DNA from 2 places in the Paenibacillus sp. FSL R5-0517 genome. Region 1 is predicted to be linked to the other one. Evidence: predicted binding sites of a transcription regulator. Region 1 holds the regulator's gene; the other holds the start of a gene.

Region 1 (10,911 bases):
TTGCGGTTATTCAACAGATGGTGAATGATTTGAATATGCCTGTAGAAATTGTTCCCTGTCCGATTGTTCGCGAAGAGGATGGTCTTGCTCTTAGTTCACGTAATGTCTATCTTAACTCGGAGCAGCGTACACAGGCATTAGTTCTGTCGAAAGCACTGCGCACAGCCCAGGAAGCTGTAGATACAGGGATAGCTAGGAACGCTTCAGATATCCGTCGTATTTTGCGTGAGCAGATCGCAACCTCACCGCTTGCAGTGATTGACTATGCCGAGATTCAGGCTTTTCCAAGTCTGGAGCCGCTCGCAGATCAGGAAGTAGTTCAAGGACGTGACGATCTGCTCATTGCACTTGCGGTGAAATTCGGAAAAACAAGATTGATTGACAATATAAGGTTGCAAAAATCGGAGGTGCTGTCCCATGTTTAGAACACTCATGAAATCCAAAATTCACCGGGCTACGGTAACGGAAGCCAACTTGAACTATGTGGGTAGCATTACCATAGACGAAGATTTGATGGAAACATCCGACTTGATGGAAAACGAGAAAGTGCAGATTGTGAACAACAACAATGGTGCACGTCTGGAAACTTATGTGATTCCAGGACCGCGCGGAAGCGGGGTCATCTGTCTAAACGGTGCAGCTGCTCGTCTGGTGCAGCCTGGAGACAATGTCATTATCATTTCTTATGCCATGATGTCGCAAGAAGAGGCAAATACTCACAAACCAACCGTTGTGTTTGTAGATGGACAGAATAAACCTGTACAAACCATGAAGCAGGAAGTTCACGCAACAATTATGTAATCGACTGGTAAGGAGAATGAAATCGGCCCTTGAAGCAAAAAATGATTACAGGTCACTGCACTAATCCATTTTTTCAAGGGTGGGGATGCAACGATGTTCCAGCATGTTTTCGCAGAAATGAACGACATGTTAGATGAAATTATCAAGAGCTATCCTTCCGCTGAAGGTCTGAACAAACAAGAATTGCTGCAAAAGTGGAACTTGCTTAAGCGGATGAGTGACGGAATGTTGGATGAATGGCTGATGTTTGAAGAAAAGATGAGCCAGGTGAGGGAACGGGAGATGGATAAGCCTGCGTCCCTTGAACCGGAACAGGAAGCTGTCACCGCTCTGCCTGAACTCCATCTGGAATGTTTCAGTCGAGGACAAGGATATTTCAAATTACAGATGTATCCGCAGGCGATCTTGCAGTTCTCCCGGGTTGTGACCGACCATCCGGAGAGTGCATTAACTCGTTTTTACTTGGCACTCGCATATCTGAATCTGGAACAAATCGCTGAAGCCGGGACACATTTGCAGCAGATCATGTATCTTAAGGGCTCACCTCGCTTGAAAGGGCTTGTATGTAACGCTCTGGGCTGTATTCAAGCCAAGCTTGCGAACCCGGAGGCTGCATGTTCACTCTTTGCACAGGCCCTTCAGTATGACCCGACATTGACCGAACCGCTGTACAACATGGAAGCTTGCAGGTTGAACAGGGGAAAATTGCAATATGCTAATCAGCTGACGACCCTTCATTAAGCGGGAATTCGGCGACAAAAAAACGGTGTTCCCTCCTTTGGCATAGCGGCGGGGACACCGCTTTTTTGTCAGTTAATTTTCAAATCCCCTTTTTTTTGCTATGCTGTAACATAGACTGGAATGGAAGGGACCGTATATTGCAATGAAATTTGCCGTATTGGATTTCGAAACAACCGGCACGCAGTCCGACGGTGAGATTATACAAGCCGGACTTGCCATCATAGATCATGACTTCAGCATAACTCAAATATATAGTTCTTATGTGAACCCTGGTGTCCCGATTCCCCCGTTTATCTCGGGGCTAACGGGTATTACCGATGAAGATGTGGCGGACGCTCCATCACTCGAAGAGATGATGATGGAGATGGTTCCGCTGCTTAACGATGTGGTGCTTGTTGGACACAACGTCGCTTTTGATTTTCACTTTTTGCAGAATGCTCTTGACCGTTGCGGTTATCTGCCGTTCACTGGCCGTATTCTGGATACCATTGATTTTCTGAAGATTACGTTCCCATCACTGGGTTCTTATCAACTAGGTTATGTGTCTTCTGAATTTGGATTTCAACATGATCGCCCTCACCAGGCCGACAGTGACGCACTGGCGACAGCCTATGTGCTGCTCAAGTGTCTGGATGAGTTAAAGGAATTACCGCTCATAACGATTCAACGGCTCAGTGACCTGTTCGCACCAGAAGACAGTGACTTGGGTTGGTTCTTGGACGGGATGCGCAGTGAGAAGGAAGCAGAGCCGATTCAGGATCTGGACGGACATACCTATTATCGGCAGCTTGCTCTTAATGTAAGTGATTGGACCGATATTGGTGCACCACGTGATGAGCGGGAAGGTAACCCCCTCGATGGTGTAAGCTTCGAACAGTTTATGGACCAGGTTCGGGAGAACTTGAAGGATACGCTGGATCATTACGAAGAGCGTGAAGCGCAGACCCAGATGTTCAGCAGTGTAAGGCAAGCCCTGGATGAAGAGAAACATCTCTTGATCGAAGCTGGAACAGGTACCGGTAAATCTCTGGGTTATCTGCTGCCAGCGATATACGAAAGTGTGAAACAAGAACAGAAAGTCATGGTCAGCACGCATACGATCAATTTGCAGGAGCAATTGAGAGAGCGAGATATTCCGATGCTGACCCAAGTGGTTCCGTTTCCGTTTAAGGCTGCTGTCTTCAAAGGACGTGGACATTACCTGTGCCTGCGCAAATTTGAACACAAAATCAATAAACGTGAATTCGCCACGCCCAAAGAGGATTATTTCACAGCCGCTCAGATGATTGTGTGGCTCACACAGACTGAAACTGGAGATGATGAGGAGCTTAACCTTAGCGGACGCGGAGGCGACTTCTGGGAGACTGTACAGAGCGAATCCGAGTCCTGTCTGGGAAGATCCTGCCCATGGTTCCGCAAATGTTTCTATCATCGCGCCAAACATGAGGCCGGGTTGTCTGATATCGTAATAACCAATCACTCCAAATTGTTTACGGATGTCAAAGCAGCACATCAGTTGTTGCCAGCCTATGAGAGTCTTGTGATCGATGAGGCCCATCATCTGGAAGATGTAGCGGGTAAACATCTCGGAATGCATATGAAATATTTCACGTTGGTTCATACCCTGACCCGTCTGTTTAAAGACAGTCGTAATGGACAACTGCCTATGCTTCGTTCGCAGTTATCCGGGCATGAAAATTCGGTGCAATGGGGCTCCATGGTAGATCAGATGTTCCCGCTAGCTGTTGAGGTTAAGGAACTGTGGGATCGTATGAGCGATGCTCTGTTCGGTCTTTTGCCTGAACGAAGTGATGCTTCACCGGGAGAGACAGGGCAATTTTCCCTGCGCCTGAAGGCATCTCAGAAACCTGCGAAATGGCAGGAGTTGCAGGATCTGGAGAACCAGATCTATGTGACTCTGGGCGATTTGGTTCGCAAAGGGGACAAATTGCTGCTTGAGGTGAAAGAGGATCAGGATGATTATCAATCGGATAGTCTGATTACGGACATTACAGGACTGCTGAAAGATCTGACCACATTGAAGGAGAATCTGCGATTCTTCATGCGTATGGATGATGCCAAAACGGTGTACTGGATGGAAGCCAGCGGTCAGTTCCGCAGTAAATCTCTTCAACTGTACGCCGTACCTGTCGATGTCAGTGCACAACTGAAGGATTTGTTCTTTGATAAAAAGAAAAGTGTTGTGCTTACATCGGCTACGCTCTCTGTAGATAAGTCATTCCAGTTCATGATTGAGCAGCTTGGCTTACAGGAAGCCTCTGAGAATAATCGGCTGTTAACGTCGATGCTGCCATCACCTTTTAATTATCGTGATCAGGCACTTCTAGTGATTCCGCGTGATTTCCCAAGTGTGAAAGGCAGTGTGGGTGATGCGCACTTTGTCAATATGCTGGTGCAATCACTCGCAGAGACCGCAATTGCCACGCGTGGACGCATGATGGTTCTGTTTACTTCATACAAGATGCTTCGACAGGTCTATGATCCGCTGAAGGAGGCACTGTCTGGTAACGACATCTCGTTGTTGGGTCAAGGTGTGGACAGTGGAAGCCGCTCCAAGTTAACTCGCAGGTTCCAGGATGCCAAAGCTACGGTACTCTTGGGCACAAGCAGCTTCTGGGAGGGTGTAGATATCCCGGGAGAAGCACTGACCTGTCTCGCTATTGTGCGTCTGCCTTTCCAGCCGCCGAATCATCCGTTGGTTGAAGCCAAGAGTGAATTGCTCCAGGAGCAAAAGAAAAATCCATTCATGAAACTGTCTGTGCCGCAAGCGGTCATTCGTTTCAAGCAAGGATTTGGCCGATTGGTGCGAACAGCGAAGGACAGAGGTATTGTCATTGTTTATGATACACGTGTGATCGAAGCGTACTATGGCAAATTCTTTTTATATTCATTACCTGGTCCCAAAATGGAGCATATGCTCACGGAGCAGATGGTTCCACGGATTACCGAGTGGTTAGAAAAACCAGTTAATGAACAAGAATAATGGTTGATTTTGTTTGTTATATCATTGCATGACACTATCGTTTGGCGTTAAACTTTATTAGATATTTCCGTATCCGATTAAAGCAGTTGCACGTAAGAACTTATAACCTAAATTACAAAGAGCATTCTGTATAAAATGTCACGTCTATCTTTGAGTTTATACAGAATGCTCATCTTTTCATCTATTATTTTATCGTGGCATTGGTAAGGGGGAGCAAGAATGAAATCGGATAAAATTTCGGAAGCGGTGGTACGACGTCTGCCTGTATACTTGCGCTATTTGAACGAGTTACATCAGCGTGAGGTGGCTACTGTTTCTTCTCAAGAACTTGGACAGAGGCTGGATCTGAATCCGGCCCAAATTCGAAAAGACCTGGCTTACTTCGGTGATTTTGGTCGAAAAGGGATCGGGTATGATGTATCCTATTTGATCGAGAAAATTCGTCACATTCTCAAAATTGATCAGCAAATTAATGTAGCTTTGGTAGGTGCGGGTAACCTGGGACAGGCCTTGTCCAACTACAACGCATATCTGAAAGACAACATGAAGATTGTTGCTGTATTCGATGCATATGGACCGAAGATTGGTAGTCAAATCAACAGTTTGACGGTAAAACCAATGAATGAATTAACGGAAGCGGTTAAGACAGATAACATCCGCATCGGAATTATTACCGTTCCGGATACGGAAGCTCAAAATGTAGCCGATCAACTTATTGAGTCGGGAATCGAAGCGATTCTTAATTTTGCACCAACCATTCTAAAAACACCGCCACATATCCGCATTCACCATGCTGACTTTACAACGGATCTGCTTAGTTTGGCCTATTACTTGGAGACTGGAAAGGACGACGAGGAAGATGACAACAAATAGATGGGTAATTCACAACGGCAAATTTGCCGTTAATGAAGGCACTACATGGAACGTGGTTCATGGATACATGGTTGTCGAGAATGACAAGATTGTGCATATTGGTGAGACATTGCCGGATGGAGACGAAAATTGTACCAAAGTGGATGGAAAAGGATTGTTCTTCCTGCCGGGTCTGATCAATACGCATGGTCATGCAGCGATGTCGTTGCTTAGAGGACACGGGGACGATCTTGCGTTACAAGTATGGTTGCAGGAAAAAATGTGGCCGATGGAAGCAAAAATGACTTCTCAAGACGTATATTGGGGAACTTCGCTATCCGTGCTTGAAATGTTGAAAGGCGGAACTACAGCTTTCCTGGACATGTATGATCACATGGATCAGGTTGCCAAAGTTGTGGAACAATCCGGCGTTAGAGCAGCACTTGCACGTGGTGTAATCGGGCTGTGCTCGGAAGAAGAGCAATTGCGGAAGCTGGAGGAGTCGGCAGCGTTTGCGCGTGAGTGGAATGGACAGGCAGATGGTCGCATCACAACCGTAATCTCGCCACACGCACCATATACATGCCCTCCTGACTACATAGAGAAGCTTGTACAGGTCGCAAATGATCTTAACCTTCCTCTGCATACACATATGTCGGAAACGCTTCGTGAAGTGGAGCAGAACGTTACAGACTATGGACTGCGTCCTGTGGCACATCTGGAGAAACTGGGCTTTTTCTCCCGTCCATCCCTGGTAGCACATGCGGTGCATCTAAATGATGAAGAGATTGAAATTTTGGCCCGCCATGATGTGGCTGTATCCCATAACCCGGGAAGTAACCTGAAACTCGCTTCCGGTGTTGCGCGGGTACCTGCATTACTGAAAGCAGGAGTTACCGTGTCACTCGGAACCGACGGACCGGCAAGCAACAACAACCTGGATATGTTTGAAGAAATGAGACTGGCTGCATTGATCCACAAAGGTGTGTCTGGTGATCCGACTGCCGTGCCAGCGGGCGAAGCGTTACTACTCGGAACTTCATATGGTGCTAAATCCATCTTCCTGAACAATACCGGTGCGCTTCAGGTAGGCATGAAGGCTGATTTCATCGCCCTGGACATTGAACAGGCACACTTCTACCCACATACAGACCTGATCTCGCATACGATTTATTCAGCCTCTGCCAAAGATGTGGAGCACGTATGGGTAGATGGGAAACAAGTGGTTAAACATGGCGAATGTCTGACGCTGGATGAAGAACGCATTTTGCGTGAGTCTCAATTGGCATTTGATGGTTTGCTTGCTCGTTAATTGCATTGCGGAGCATCATAGGGAAAGGAAGTTCGGCTTTTGAAGAAAAAAAAGAAGTGGATATGGATTTCGCTGCTTGCACTGGTTCTGATTCTGTTTGGACTTCAGCGTTATTACGTGTATGTCACACAGGACCAGCGTAAGGAAGAAGCGCTCGCCATACAGGCAGCACAGGAGCAACTGGGCATTACATCTTATGATGAATTGCGTAAGTACATCTGGGGTGATAAAGAAGGCTCTGACAACATCTACTGGACCCTGCTCGGCAAAAACAAGGATAACCAGGATGTTATGGTCTGGGTTAAATTCGATGCAAACAATCAACCTGCTACAGGTGCTAACGCTATACACAGTGAACTGTTGCAGAATGGCATGTCCGAAGCACAGATACGCAATCGCTTTAGTTCCGAAGTTCCAGCCGGTGAGATTAAACGAATCATGCCCGGAGTTGTGAATGGAATATATGTGTGGCAAGTGTATTATAAAGACGGTACACATAACCACTATCGGTTTTATCGTTTTAGCAATGGAGAACAGGTAGACTTGGTTTACACACTCCCGAACAGCTAGAACAAATAGAGTAACTTAGCTAGAGAATCATAGAAGTGAAAGAACCGGCAGACGGATATCCGACTGAACCGGTTCTTTGTGTTGCCTGTGAACAGTTTTGATTTAAATAGTTAAAATTAATAATTTATTCATATTTTCGCCTTCGAAATTGTATATACGATGTGATATACTCAGTTATGTACTCAAAGTTACATTCATAACAAATAAACCTGTCGAAATTCTCGCAGGGATCAATGTGCACATATTCGTATATACCAATAGGCCAGTAAGTTAGGCCAAAATCTGGGAGGGGTAATTCACTTGAAGCTAAAAGTATTGCCTATTGCTTTAACTGCCGTCATTTCAGCCGTTGTGTTGTTTGGAGGTTGGTTTGTGTATCGTCAGGTGGCTTTGCAGAATCCGATTGAAAAGATGGTTACCCAGTACGATGGAGTCAATGACGTTCAATTAACTATTAACCGCAATGACGTACAATTGAAACTGGATCTGCAACCTGATGTTGATTTGGGCAGACTGGTACAATATATTCACAAAGAAGGACAGACCTTGATTGGAACTCGCTCATTAAAGTTGGATGTTGTAGATCATTCCAGTGAAGCACTCGAAAGCTGGTGGGGTGATGCGATGTTTACCGTAGCTCAGGCGATGGAGAACAAACAGTACACCGAGATCACACCAACATTGTCCAAGATGGCTACGAATGGAATAAAGGTAAATACAGCGATGGATGACAACAATGTATATGTTAGTCTTAGAGACGGAGATGCCAGCAAGTTTATTATTCTGCCGCGTGTGCCCGGTCAGATAGGAGTGTGGCCTAATGCCTAAGTGGACCAAAGAAATTGCCATTGGATTTGTCCCCGTGTTGATTATTTTTCTTGCTTTTACTGGTGTTAATATTGTTCCGATTCTAATTGCAGCGGTGTTTGTTGGAGCTTTGTTGTTCATGATGCAAATGCGTGGCGGGATTACCGTAGGCGCTGCACAGGAGCGTAAACGGAAGAAAAAAGGTCCTTCCAAGCTTACTTTTGAAGAAATTGGTGGTCAGGACAGTGCCAAGCAAGAATTGCGTGAAGCACTGGACTTTCTCATCAAACATGAAGAAATTCGCAAGTTCGGGATTCGCCCGTTAAAAGGGATCTTGCTGACAGGCCCTCCAGGGACAGGGAAAACGTTGATGGCCAAAGCGGCTGCGCATTACACCGATTCTGTTTTCGTTGCTGCATCGGGCAGTGAGTTTGTGGAAATGTATGTTGGTGTTGGTGCCAGCAGAATTCGGGATTTGTTCAAGGATGCAAGAACCCGTGCCACCAAGGAAAATAAAGAAAATGCTATTATATTTATCGATGAGATCGATGTCATCGGGGGGAAACGTGAAGGTGGACAACAGCGGGAGTATGATCAGACGCTGAACCAGCTCTTGACGGAAATGGATGGAATTTATTCTTCCGATACCCCAAGAATACTGGTTATTGCTGCAACAAACCGCAAGGAAATGCTGGATAGCGCCCTGACACGTCCAGGACGTTTTGACCGCCACATTCAAGTGGACTTGCCTGACAAGAAGGGTAGAAAGCATATTCTGGAATTGCATGCGGTGAATAAACCTCTGATGAAGGAAGTGAATCTGGAGAAGACAGCGGAAGAATCGTATGGTTTCTCCGGTGCGCAGCTTGAAAGTGTGATGAACGAAGCAGCGATATATGCCATGCGGGATGGGCTGTTACACATAGAACAACGGCACTTGTCTCTGGCTATTGATAAAGTTATGATGGGCGAGAAAACAGATCGTGAGTCCAGTGTGGAAGAGAAGAAAAGGGTTGCCATTCATGAATTGGGACACGCCATTATGGCTGAACTTGTTCGTCCGGGCAGTGTAAGCCAGGTGGCACTCAGTCCGCGTGGACAGGCGCTGGGATATGTGCGTCATAACCCGCAACAGGAACAGTTCCTTTATACGAAGCGTTTTCTTGAAGAGCAGATCATGATTGCACTTGGAGGAGCTGCTGCAGAGGAAATGTATTACGGTGGACGTTCTACGGGTTCGCGCAATGACTTTGATCAAGCAACCAATGTCGTGCAAACGATGATGGCTTCCGGATTGACTTCTCTTGGGATTGTGAACATGGATATGGTTACCACCGAGGAGCTCATGCGAGAGAATAAATTAATATTGCAAGAACTCATGGAACAGACGAAGCGCTTACTTGAAGAACAACGGACAATTTTCGACAATTCACTCGACATCCTGATTCGAGAGGAAGTTTTGTCCGGCGAACAATTTCGTTGTCAATTTCGTGACAGTGCCCGTTTACCAGCATAATTTCTTTATGCTGGTTATTTTTTTTTACATTTCACTCGTGCTAAGATATTATTATATGTTGGGTCGAAATTTGTAATTTTCGGCGAACAGGGTACAATAGAGAAATAGAGAACCGAAAGGATGGAGCAGAACCATGTTTTTCAAAAAAATAGGAGTTGTCGGCGGCGGTACGATGGGGCAAGGTATTTCCCAAATGCTCGCAGCCAAAGGACTTGATGTGCTTCTCGTGGAGCATACAACACAAAAACTGGATCATGCCTATGACATGATCGAAACGAACCTGGATAAACAACTGGAGAAATGGGCGATTACAAAAGCGGAGAAGAAATTGATTCTTTCCCGTATTACCAAGGTAGCTCATTTAGCTGAACTTGGAACTTGCGATATGGTCATTGAGACGATTTCAGAAGATCTGGATGCGAAAAAAGCAGTATTCAGCCAACTGGACCAAGTTTGCCCAAGCAATGTCATTCTGGCAAGTAATACATCCACGCTGAGTTTGACCGAGCTTGCAAGCTCGACCAAATACCCAGAGCGTGTTATTGGTATGCACTTTATTCACCCGGTATCCCGGGTTGATCTTGTAGAGATTATTCGTGGACTGAAAACGTCGGATTCAACATTCGAAGAGACCAGACGTTTTGTTGAAGAAGTGGCAGATAAAAAAGGAGTCATGATCTATGAATCACCTGGATTCGTAACTTCCCGCTTGATCTGTCTGTTGATTAACGAAGCGTTGCATGTATTACAGGAAGGTGTTGCATCTGCTGAAGATATCGATGATGCAATGCGTATCGGATACAACTTCCAACATGGACCACTCGAAATGGCTGACCGTTTCGGATTGGACTCTGTTGAAGCTGCACTCGAAAGAATGTTCCGTGAATTCGGAGAATTGAAATATCGTCCTTCCACGGTCCTGAAGAAAATGGTGCGTGCAGGACACCTGGGTGTCAAAACAGGCGAAGGATTCTTCAAGTACGACAAGGATGGTGACCGACTGTGAAAGTACTCGTAATTAATGCGGGGAGTTCCTCGCTCAAATATCAACTGTATAATATGACGGACGAATCTGTCCTGGCTAAAGGTCTAGTAGAGCGGATCGGAATGGATTCCTCCATTCTGACACACAAACCGACAGGCCGTGAGGATGTTACAGAAGTTAGTGAGATTCTGGAGCATACAACAGCAATCCGTAAAGTCATTGATATTTTGACTCATAAAGAAAATGGTGTACTGGATTCTGTAAATGAAATTCAAGCTGTTGGACACCGTGTTGTTCACGGTGGTGAAGCATTTAAAGAATCT
Region 2 (7,531 bases), 1.0 Mb from region 1:
TCCCTCAGCGCCGGTCTCCATTCTCCTTCATATTGGAAGTTAACATGAGTTAACTCGATTGAAACTGCATGATCGCCTGACAATTCACCCCTTGGCTGTGCAGGATGTACATCGGAGGTTGGCACAGTTTCCGTCAGTCGCTGAGCTGCATGTTCGCTGTCCTGTTTATATAGAGGTAATACAGCCATTCCCGCAGCTTCTTCGAACACAGTCTGAGTAGCCAGGATCAGCATGGCGAGGAATACACCAGCGAACACTCCGTTCATAATCAAGAAAGCGCTCAGGGCAAGCACACCCCATGTCACGAGATACGTCACAAAAACGTGCATGGATTGCCCTCGTAGCAAGTGCGAAGCGGCTTGTTTCTGTTCTGTTGCCAATGTAGCGGAAGCCTGCTGAAGCTGCTGCTCGCGCTGTTCCAATTGGCCGTATACTTTCAGATCCCGGAAACCATACAACACTTCGGTCACTTCCGTGGACAGCAAAGCCCGTTGCTGGCGGACACGTCCGTGGATTTTTCGCTGTCCCAACAAAACAATGCCAGGTACAACAAAAGCCGTGATCAGCATGCCAAGTACCAGCAAACACGCAATCCAGATTGAAAAAGCCGAAGTGAACAGCATGGTAGCCAAAAACACCATGACAACAATGATCGGTGGATAGGCGACACGCAAAAAGTAATTTTGCAAGCTTTCCACATCACCCACGATCCGCGCAAGCAGATCTCCGCTTCGGTTTTTGTTCATGATACCCGGTGTCACCGGGATCAGTTTGGCAAAAAAGGATGTCCGCAAACGGCTGAGCATGGAGAACGTCGCCCTATGAGAATACAAGCGTTCTGCGTAACGACTCGCCGCCCGAAGGAAACCGAGCAGTTTGACCATCGAGGTAAGTACGATTAAGGTGTATAGCGGTGGCGCAAATACCGTTTGCGAAATCATGTATCCACTCGCGGAAAAGAGCGCTACCCCTGCTATGCCAGCGATAAATCCGCCCAAAATGGAAAGCAAGATATCCTTGCGCTCCTGAATCATCGCTTTTGACAGAATCGTCAGCTCATTCATGCTAACCCTCCTTTCCGTTGTACATCCACCATCTCCGCATATTGAGGCAGGCGCACCAGAAGCGCTTCATGATGTCCTGAATCCACCAACACCCCATTATCCATAAACAAAATGTTGTCTGCATGTTGAATCGTATATAAACGGTGTGCCACCGTAATCATCGTCGCTGTTTTGGCTAATGACGCAATGGACTGTTGCAGTACCCGTTCGGTGTGAAGATCCAGTCCTACTGTGGGTTCATCGAACAAAATAACGGCTGGTTTCTTCAGAAAAGCTCGTGCCAAGGCAAGTCGCTGCTTTTCCCCACCAGATAACCCCCGACCACCCTCACCAACAAACGTATCCAATCCCTGCTCCAACTGAGCGACAACGCCAGCAAGTCCTGCTTCCTCTGCCGCCTGCTCTATTTCAGCTCTGGAGACGTTTCGACCTGCTCCAATCACTATATTTTCAGCAAAGGTACCTGCAAAAATATACGGATGCTGTGTAATGTAGCTAACTTGCTCAAACCATGCAGTTTCATCATGTTGCGAAAGCTCCATTCCGTTAACCAGAACCGCTCCCGAATCTGGTTTCAACAAACCGGCAATGAGATGCAACAGCGTTGTTTTACCGGAGCCGCTTTTGCCTACAATGGCAATCTGTTCTCCCGGTCCAATCGAGAGCTGTCCTGTCTCAAGTCCAAAGGAATCCGGTGTGTACCGGAAACGAACGTGGTCCAGTTCAATGGTTGGTGGCATCAGAGTCAACTCGGCACGACTTGTGCGTAACTTGTCCTGCTGCACCCTTAAATCGTTTGTATCACCGATATGTGTATCCTTCTCGGCTTTCTCATCTATGGTAGGCTTACTTGCGCCACTCGTCTCCTCAAGCATCTCTTCCACCTTACGAATGGCCCCCATACTGGTTCGCCCGCTGTGAAAAGCCGTTCCTGTATTCTTCAATAGACTGTAAAACTCAGGGACGAGCAACAACACAAGAAAGGCCGTGTGGAAGCTCATCGATTTGAACACGAGTAACTGTATAGCCAGTTCGAGCGCAACGATACCGATGCTTAACATTACGATCGATTCCAGCATAAACGTATTTGTAAAGGCAATCTTCAAAATGCCCATCGTGGCATCCCGATAACCCAGACTGCTGCGTTCAATCTCCTGCTGCTGACGTTTAGCCCGTCCGAATATTTTCAACGTAACCAGCCCTTGAAGCGAATCCAGAAATGTACCTGAAAACTCGGCCAGCTGCGCGTATTTCTCTTCGGATTTGTTCTTTGTCTTGAGTCCCACCAAAATCATGAACAGCGGGATAAACGGAGCTGTAAACAGCATAATGTAGCCTGTGTTGGCGTGCTGGGTAAACGTAACGATCAGAATCAGTATCGGAATCATTGCAGCTTCCATCATACGCGGCATGTACTGACTGAAATAGCTGTCAGCTTCATCCACAGCATCCAGAGCAACGCTGACCTTTCCTCCCGTCTGTCCACGAAGGGTTGAAGGCATGGAAGCGCGGGTAAGGTTCTGCAACACAGAAGCTCGCATATTTGTCTTGGCACGTGCTGCCATATGCAATCCCACTTTCCCGTTGCCGTACGTCAACAGTGTGCGCACAGCCATTACTGCCAGCAATAGCCCAAGCAGCAGCATCACCGATGAGAAGGAAGCTTTCTCTACAAAAATCCGTTGGACTGCTTCAGCCACCAATGCCGCCTGACTTATAATAGTCACACCAAGCGCCAGCGAAATGATCGCAAGGAGCAGCCTGTTTGTTCGTTGTAACGACATTTGCTGCGAGATCAGATTGGATTTGGCTCTTCTCTTCACAGAACGCTCCTCCTTTATTTTTTCCCTTTGACATAATCCGCATCAAACAAGAACAGTTTGAAGACCAGAATAAGAGAAGGAATTAACAGGCACAGCCCACCGATAAACACAACCACTAGCGCAAAACCCATTGCTGGCGGTGTGGCACTGCTCTGAATCGTGATATATGGATCAAGAATATAAGGATACTGCCCAATGCCGTAAGCGAAAAAGGCTGTGAAAAATTGCAGCATAATGAAAATAAAAGCTAATCCGTAACGGCGACCGTTATATAACAGCCACATGGCAATCATGAAAAATGCAACGGAAAGCGCCAGCAACCACCATAAATCCATCATGTTTTGGAAATGACGCTCATTGTGTTGACCCAAATATATAAATGCAGTCAACGCGAGAATGATGGTCGGTGTACTCCAGAACAAAGCATAGTTACGCATCAGTTTTAATGCCGAATGATCCTCTGCCCGAGAAGCGTAAAATGTAAGAAATGATCCGCTAATGAACAATACGGATACGATGGCGAGTCCAACGATGCTCCACGATAATGGATTCGTAAATAGTGCCCAGTAATCAAGGGAAACCGTCTCGCCTTGCTTTAGAATAAAGCCACCTTCAGACAATGTTAGTGCCACTGACAACGACGCCGGGATAAGCAAACCCGTAGCTCCGTATAAGAACAAATATATAATGTTATTTTTGGAACCGTAATTCTCAAAAGCATAAAACGACCCCCGAATAGCAAGCAGAATGACGGCAATACTTCCCGGGACAAGCAGCGCGGAGCCATAATAATAAGCGGTATCCGGGAAAAACCCGACGATGCCAATATAGAAAAAGACAAAAAATACGTTGGTGATCTCCCACACCGGTGATAGATACCGGGAAATCAGCCGATTAATCAGATGATCCTGCTTGGTCAGGCGTGCATAAAAGGCGAAAAAACCTGCTCCAAAATCAATAGAAGCTACAATAAGATAGCCATACAAGAACAGCCAGAGTACCGATATACCAATTAATTCATAACTCATCAGGCCTGCTCCCCTCCCTTGGCTGATTGATCACGCTTCTCTTTCAACCATTTCTCCATCTCAAGCTCAGCAGGATTGTTATTGAACAAACGTCTCAGCACGAGAACACAGATGACGCCAAGCACGATGTACAGAAGCAAGAAGACGAAAAATAAAATTCGTACACTCGGTGACGAAGTGGCGGCCTCTTCTACGCGCATATAACCTCGGATGATCCAGGGCTGCCGCCCGATCTCTGCATAGAACCAGCCCATCTCAACGGCCAGAAATGCAAGCGGTGCACTGAGTGCAACCATGCGTAGCATCCACTTGTTAAACTGGTTGCGTTTCTTCCAGAACACAAACAGGAAATACAGAGATGAGATCGCAAGCAGTGCGAAACCGATTCCAGCCATCAGATCAAACAAGTAATGCACAAGTAACGGCGGATGCTCATCGGGTGGAAATTCATTCAGCCCGGTTACCTCGGCGTTAAAGTCTCCAAAGGCAAGAAAGCTGAGCACTTTCGGCAAATGGAGAGCACCTATGATTTCATGCTCAGCATTCAGCCATCCTAATAAGATCAGATCCGCGCCGCTTTCCGTCTCGAAATGCCACTCGGCAGCCGCGAGCTTCTCCGGTTGATGCTCAGCCAAAAACTTGGCAGATACATCTCCGGCTAAGGAGTTTAATAAGCTGAAGACCAGAACAACGGCCATCATGAGGTTCAGGCCCTTTTTGTGGTAGGCTGACACCCCTTTTCTCAGCATCGCCAAGGCTGCAATTCCTGCTAACAGAGCAGCTCCTGTCAGATAAGCAGAGCTTAATACATGAAATACTTTGGAGAACGTCGCCGCATTCAGCATTGCTTGTACAGGATTCACTGCCAAGAATTGACCTGCTTCCATGACAAAGCCTTCAGGCTGGTTCATGAATCCATTTACTGTCGTGATAAAAACAGCAGACATCCCTGCCCCGGCAACAACCGGTATAGTCAGCAACCAGTGGATATAAGGATTTTTGAACCGATCCCACGTGTACAAATAAATGCCCAAGAAGATCGCTTCAAAAAAGAACGCGAATACTTCCATAAATAGTGGCAGTGCAATAACATTCCCGGCCAATTTCATAAAATTCGGCCACACCAGGGCCAATTGCAGCGATATCGCTGTACCTGTCACCACACCAACCGCCACAGATATGACAAATCCTCTGGACCACCTCTTTGCCATAAGTATGTAATGGTGATCCTTCTTCCGAATACCGATGAACTCTGCAATTGCAATCATCAAAGGTACACCAACACCAAGCGTTGCAAAAATAACGTGGAATCCGAGTGTCAAACCAGTCACCAGTCTGCTCCATAACACCGTATCAATAGCCATTCTTTATGTTGCCTCCTTTCAAAATCTGTTGATTTTTAGTGAAAAATATTTGCTTATGATCAGGTCTGCTACTCACTGGTTGCATTTAATATCAGATTAGGACGTTCCTCTAATTCGTGTGTTTAGGATAAGAGAAAATTTTCACAAAGTACGCTACAACGATATGTTGCCACATGTACTTTGCGATTACTCCTGTTGATTCCTGATATTAAATGCATAGAAAATGCTATGCGAGACCTAATAATCAAAATTATTATATCTTTATTTTTACCTAATTCAATCAACGTCACGTCTTCTACCCTAAACGTTCAAGAAAGGATCAACTCTTTCTGACAACTTGGTGAAAAACAAAAAATACACCCAATAGAGCTATTGATTCATTGGGTGTAAACGTGGTATTGCACGTGGATTCACTATTTTATTTGCTTGCTTATTTGCTCTGGACTCACCGCATCTGCCTCGCGGCGTACGCTCATGATGATCAGTGATGCAGCTAATACCGTAAGGATAATTCCAAGCATCTGAAATCCTGTCACATTGAATGTATCCCCCATAACGATACCAATCAATAACGATGATATGATGGTCCCCAGGTAGCGTGATGTATTAAAAATCCCCGATGAAACACCTATCATTTCTTTGGGTGTGCTTTTGAACAGAGCTGCTTGCATGCCAACCGCGTTTAAGCCGTTACTTATGCCAAATAAAGCTAAGGCAACAATGATTATGAAGATTGGAGAAGTTTCATTCATAACAACGATTAATATAGATCCAAATGTCATTAAAGAAGCGGATACGATCAGAGCTGGCCGTGATCCCGATCTGTCAATCCAGCGCCCTGCGATCGGAGCAATCATGACTGAACATAATCCCAAAGCCAGCATGCTCATTCCTGTATGAACTTCGTTGAGATGACGTACCTGCTTCAAATACGTTGGAACTCCAAAAAAAAGTGCGTAAAACAGGATGTTCACCAGCATGTATTGTACATTCACCCAAGTCATCTCGGGATATATGGCAAACGTTCGCAGAGGGATGAATGGCTTGGCTGCTTTTAATTCATGCCGGATGAACATGACAAGTGTAATTAACCCGATCCCTCCTGTCAGCAGATGCCATGTAGAAATATCTCCTGTGGAATTTACTGACAGTAATCCGATGAGCAGAGTCACCAAAGCTACCGTAAACATCAGGATGCCTGATGCATCAATTAATGCAAGCCATTGCCGAACGGACATGTGAATAGTGATCGATGGAGATGACTCGTCCTTCGGAATTGTTTTCCAGGCGAACGCAAAGCTTGCTATGACAAACGGAATATTAACGATGAATATGCTGTGCCAGTCCCACCAATGTATCAATACTCCACCAATAAATGGCCCGATGGCAGCTGCTCCGGAGAGGAATATCGCCAAAGTAGACAATGCGGAGGCTTGCTTGTCAGTCACATTAATTCTTACAATCGCCATTCCGACGGCTACCATCATGCTTGTGCCAATCGATTGAACGATCCGGAATACGATGAGCCACGAAAAGCTCGAAGACCACGGAGCAAGCATGGACGATACAAAAACAATAACAAGACCCGTGAGGAAGATCTTCCTGCGGCCGAACAAATCGCTACACTTGCCCATGACGGGTTGAGCAACAGCACTGGCAATGTAAAATGATAAAATGATCCACGAAACAGCTGTAAAATCAAGTTGGTACACTTGTTGTAGTCTGGAGATTGCCACCGAAATCATGGAGGAATTCAACGGATTCAACATAATTCCAAGCCCAACAGCCAACATCAATCCTTTATTTCGAACGTTCATCAGTGCATCACTCCTTCTTCTGCTGTCATCTTACTTGAAAGTATTCATTTATTCCAACGCATTGTATGTTATGATTTGATGAACTAGAAGGAATGAAGGAATGGTGCAAATGGAGCTTCTTCAACTAAAATATTTCCTGACGGTGGCCCGATGCGAACATGTTACGGAAGCTGCGGGAAAGCTGCATGTTACGCAATCCTCTCTGAGCAAAACGATACAACGATTAGAGGATGACCTGGGAGTCCCCTTATTTGATCGAATCGGGAGAAAGCTGCGACTAAACGACTTTGGAAGAACATTTCTTCAGCGAACTGAAAAAGCCCTATTTGAATTGGAACAAGGAAAGCGGGAAATCGCTGACCTCTCCAACAAAGATCAGGGTATACTGCAATTGGCGGTAACTACGGCAAGTACTTTGCCAGGTATACTACGAGA

Evidence for each region. The regulator Rex, encoded in region 1, represses fermentation and respiration genes when NADH is low (regulators of the CRP and FNR family bind a similar motif). The targets are predictions, from matches to a motif close to TTGTGAAATATTTCACAA.
Region 2: MKX40_RS14930 (cytochrome ubiquinol oxidase subunit I) is a predicted target of Rex. The motif match lies at 5,409-5,426, and genes of this name have one in related genera.

Annotation. Positions count from the first base shown of each region.
Region 1 covers NZ_CP150235.1:4,338,776-4,349,686, reverse strand. The annotation lists gene panC (pantoate--beta-alanine ligase) at 1-425, shown strand, start outside; gene panD (aspartate 1-decarboxylase) at 418-801, shown strand; gene MKX40_RS19215 (hypothetical protein) at 895-1,542, shown strand; gene dinG (ATP-dependent DNA helicase DinG) at 1,685-4,546, shown strand; gene MKX40_RS19205 (redox-sensing transcriptional repressor Rex) at 4,766-5,419, shown strand; gene MKX40_RS19200 (amidohydrolase) at 5,406-6,710, shown strand; gene MKX40_RS19195 (DUF5590 domain-containing protein) at 6,750-7,280, shown strand; gene MKX40_RS19190 (hypothetical protein) at 7,581-8,108, shown strand; gene MKX40_RS19185 (AAA family ATPase) at 8,101-9,603, shown strand; gene MKX40_RS19180 (3-hydroxyacyl-CoA dehydrogenase NAD-binding domain-containing protein) at 9,737-10,609, shown strand; gene MKX40_RS19175 (acetate kinase) at 10,606-10,911, shown strand, end outside.
Region 2 covers NZ_CP150235.1:3,344,910-3,352,440, reverse strand. The annotation lists gene cydC (thiol reductant ABC exporter subunit CydC) at 1-1,064, opposite strand, end outside; gene cydD (thiol reductant ABC exporter subunit CydD) at 1,061-2,848, opposite strand; gene MKX40_RS14935 (cytochrome d ubiquinol oxidase subunit II) at 2,902-3,915, opposite strand; gene MKX40_RS14930 (cytochrome ubiquinol oxidase subunit I) at 3,915-5,279, opposite strand; gene MKX40_RS14925 (MFS transporter) at 5,693-7,096, opposite strand; gene MKX40_RS14920 (LysR family transcriptional regulator) at 7,206-7,531, shown strand, end outside.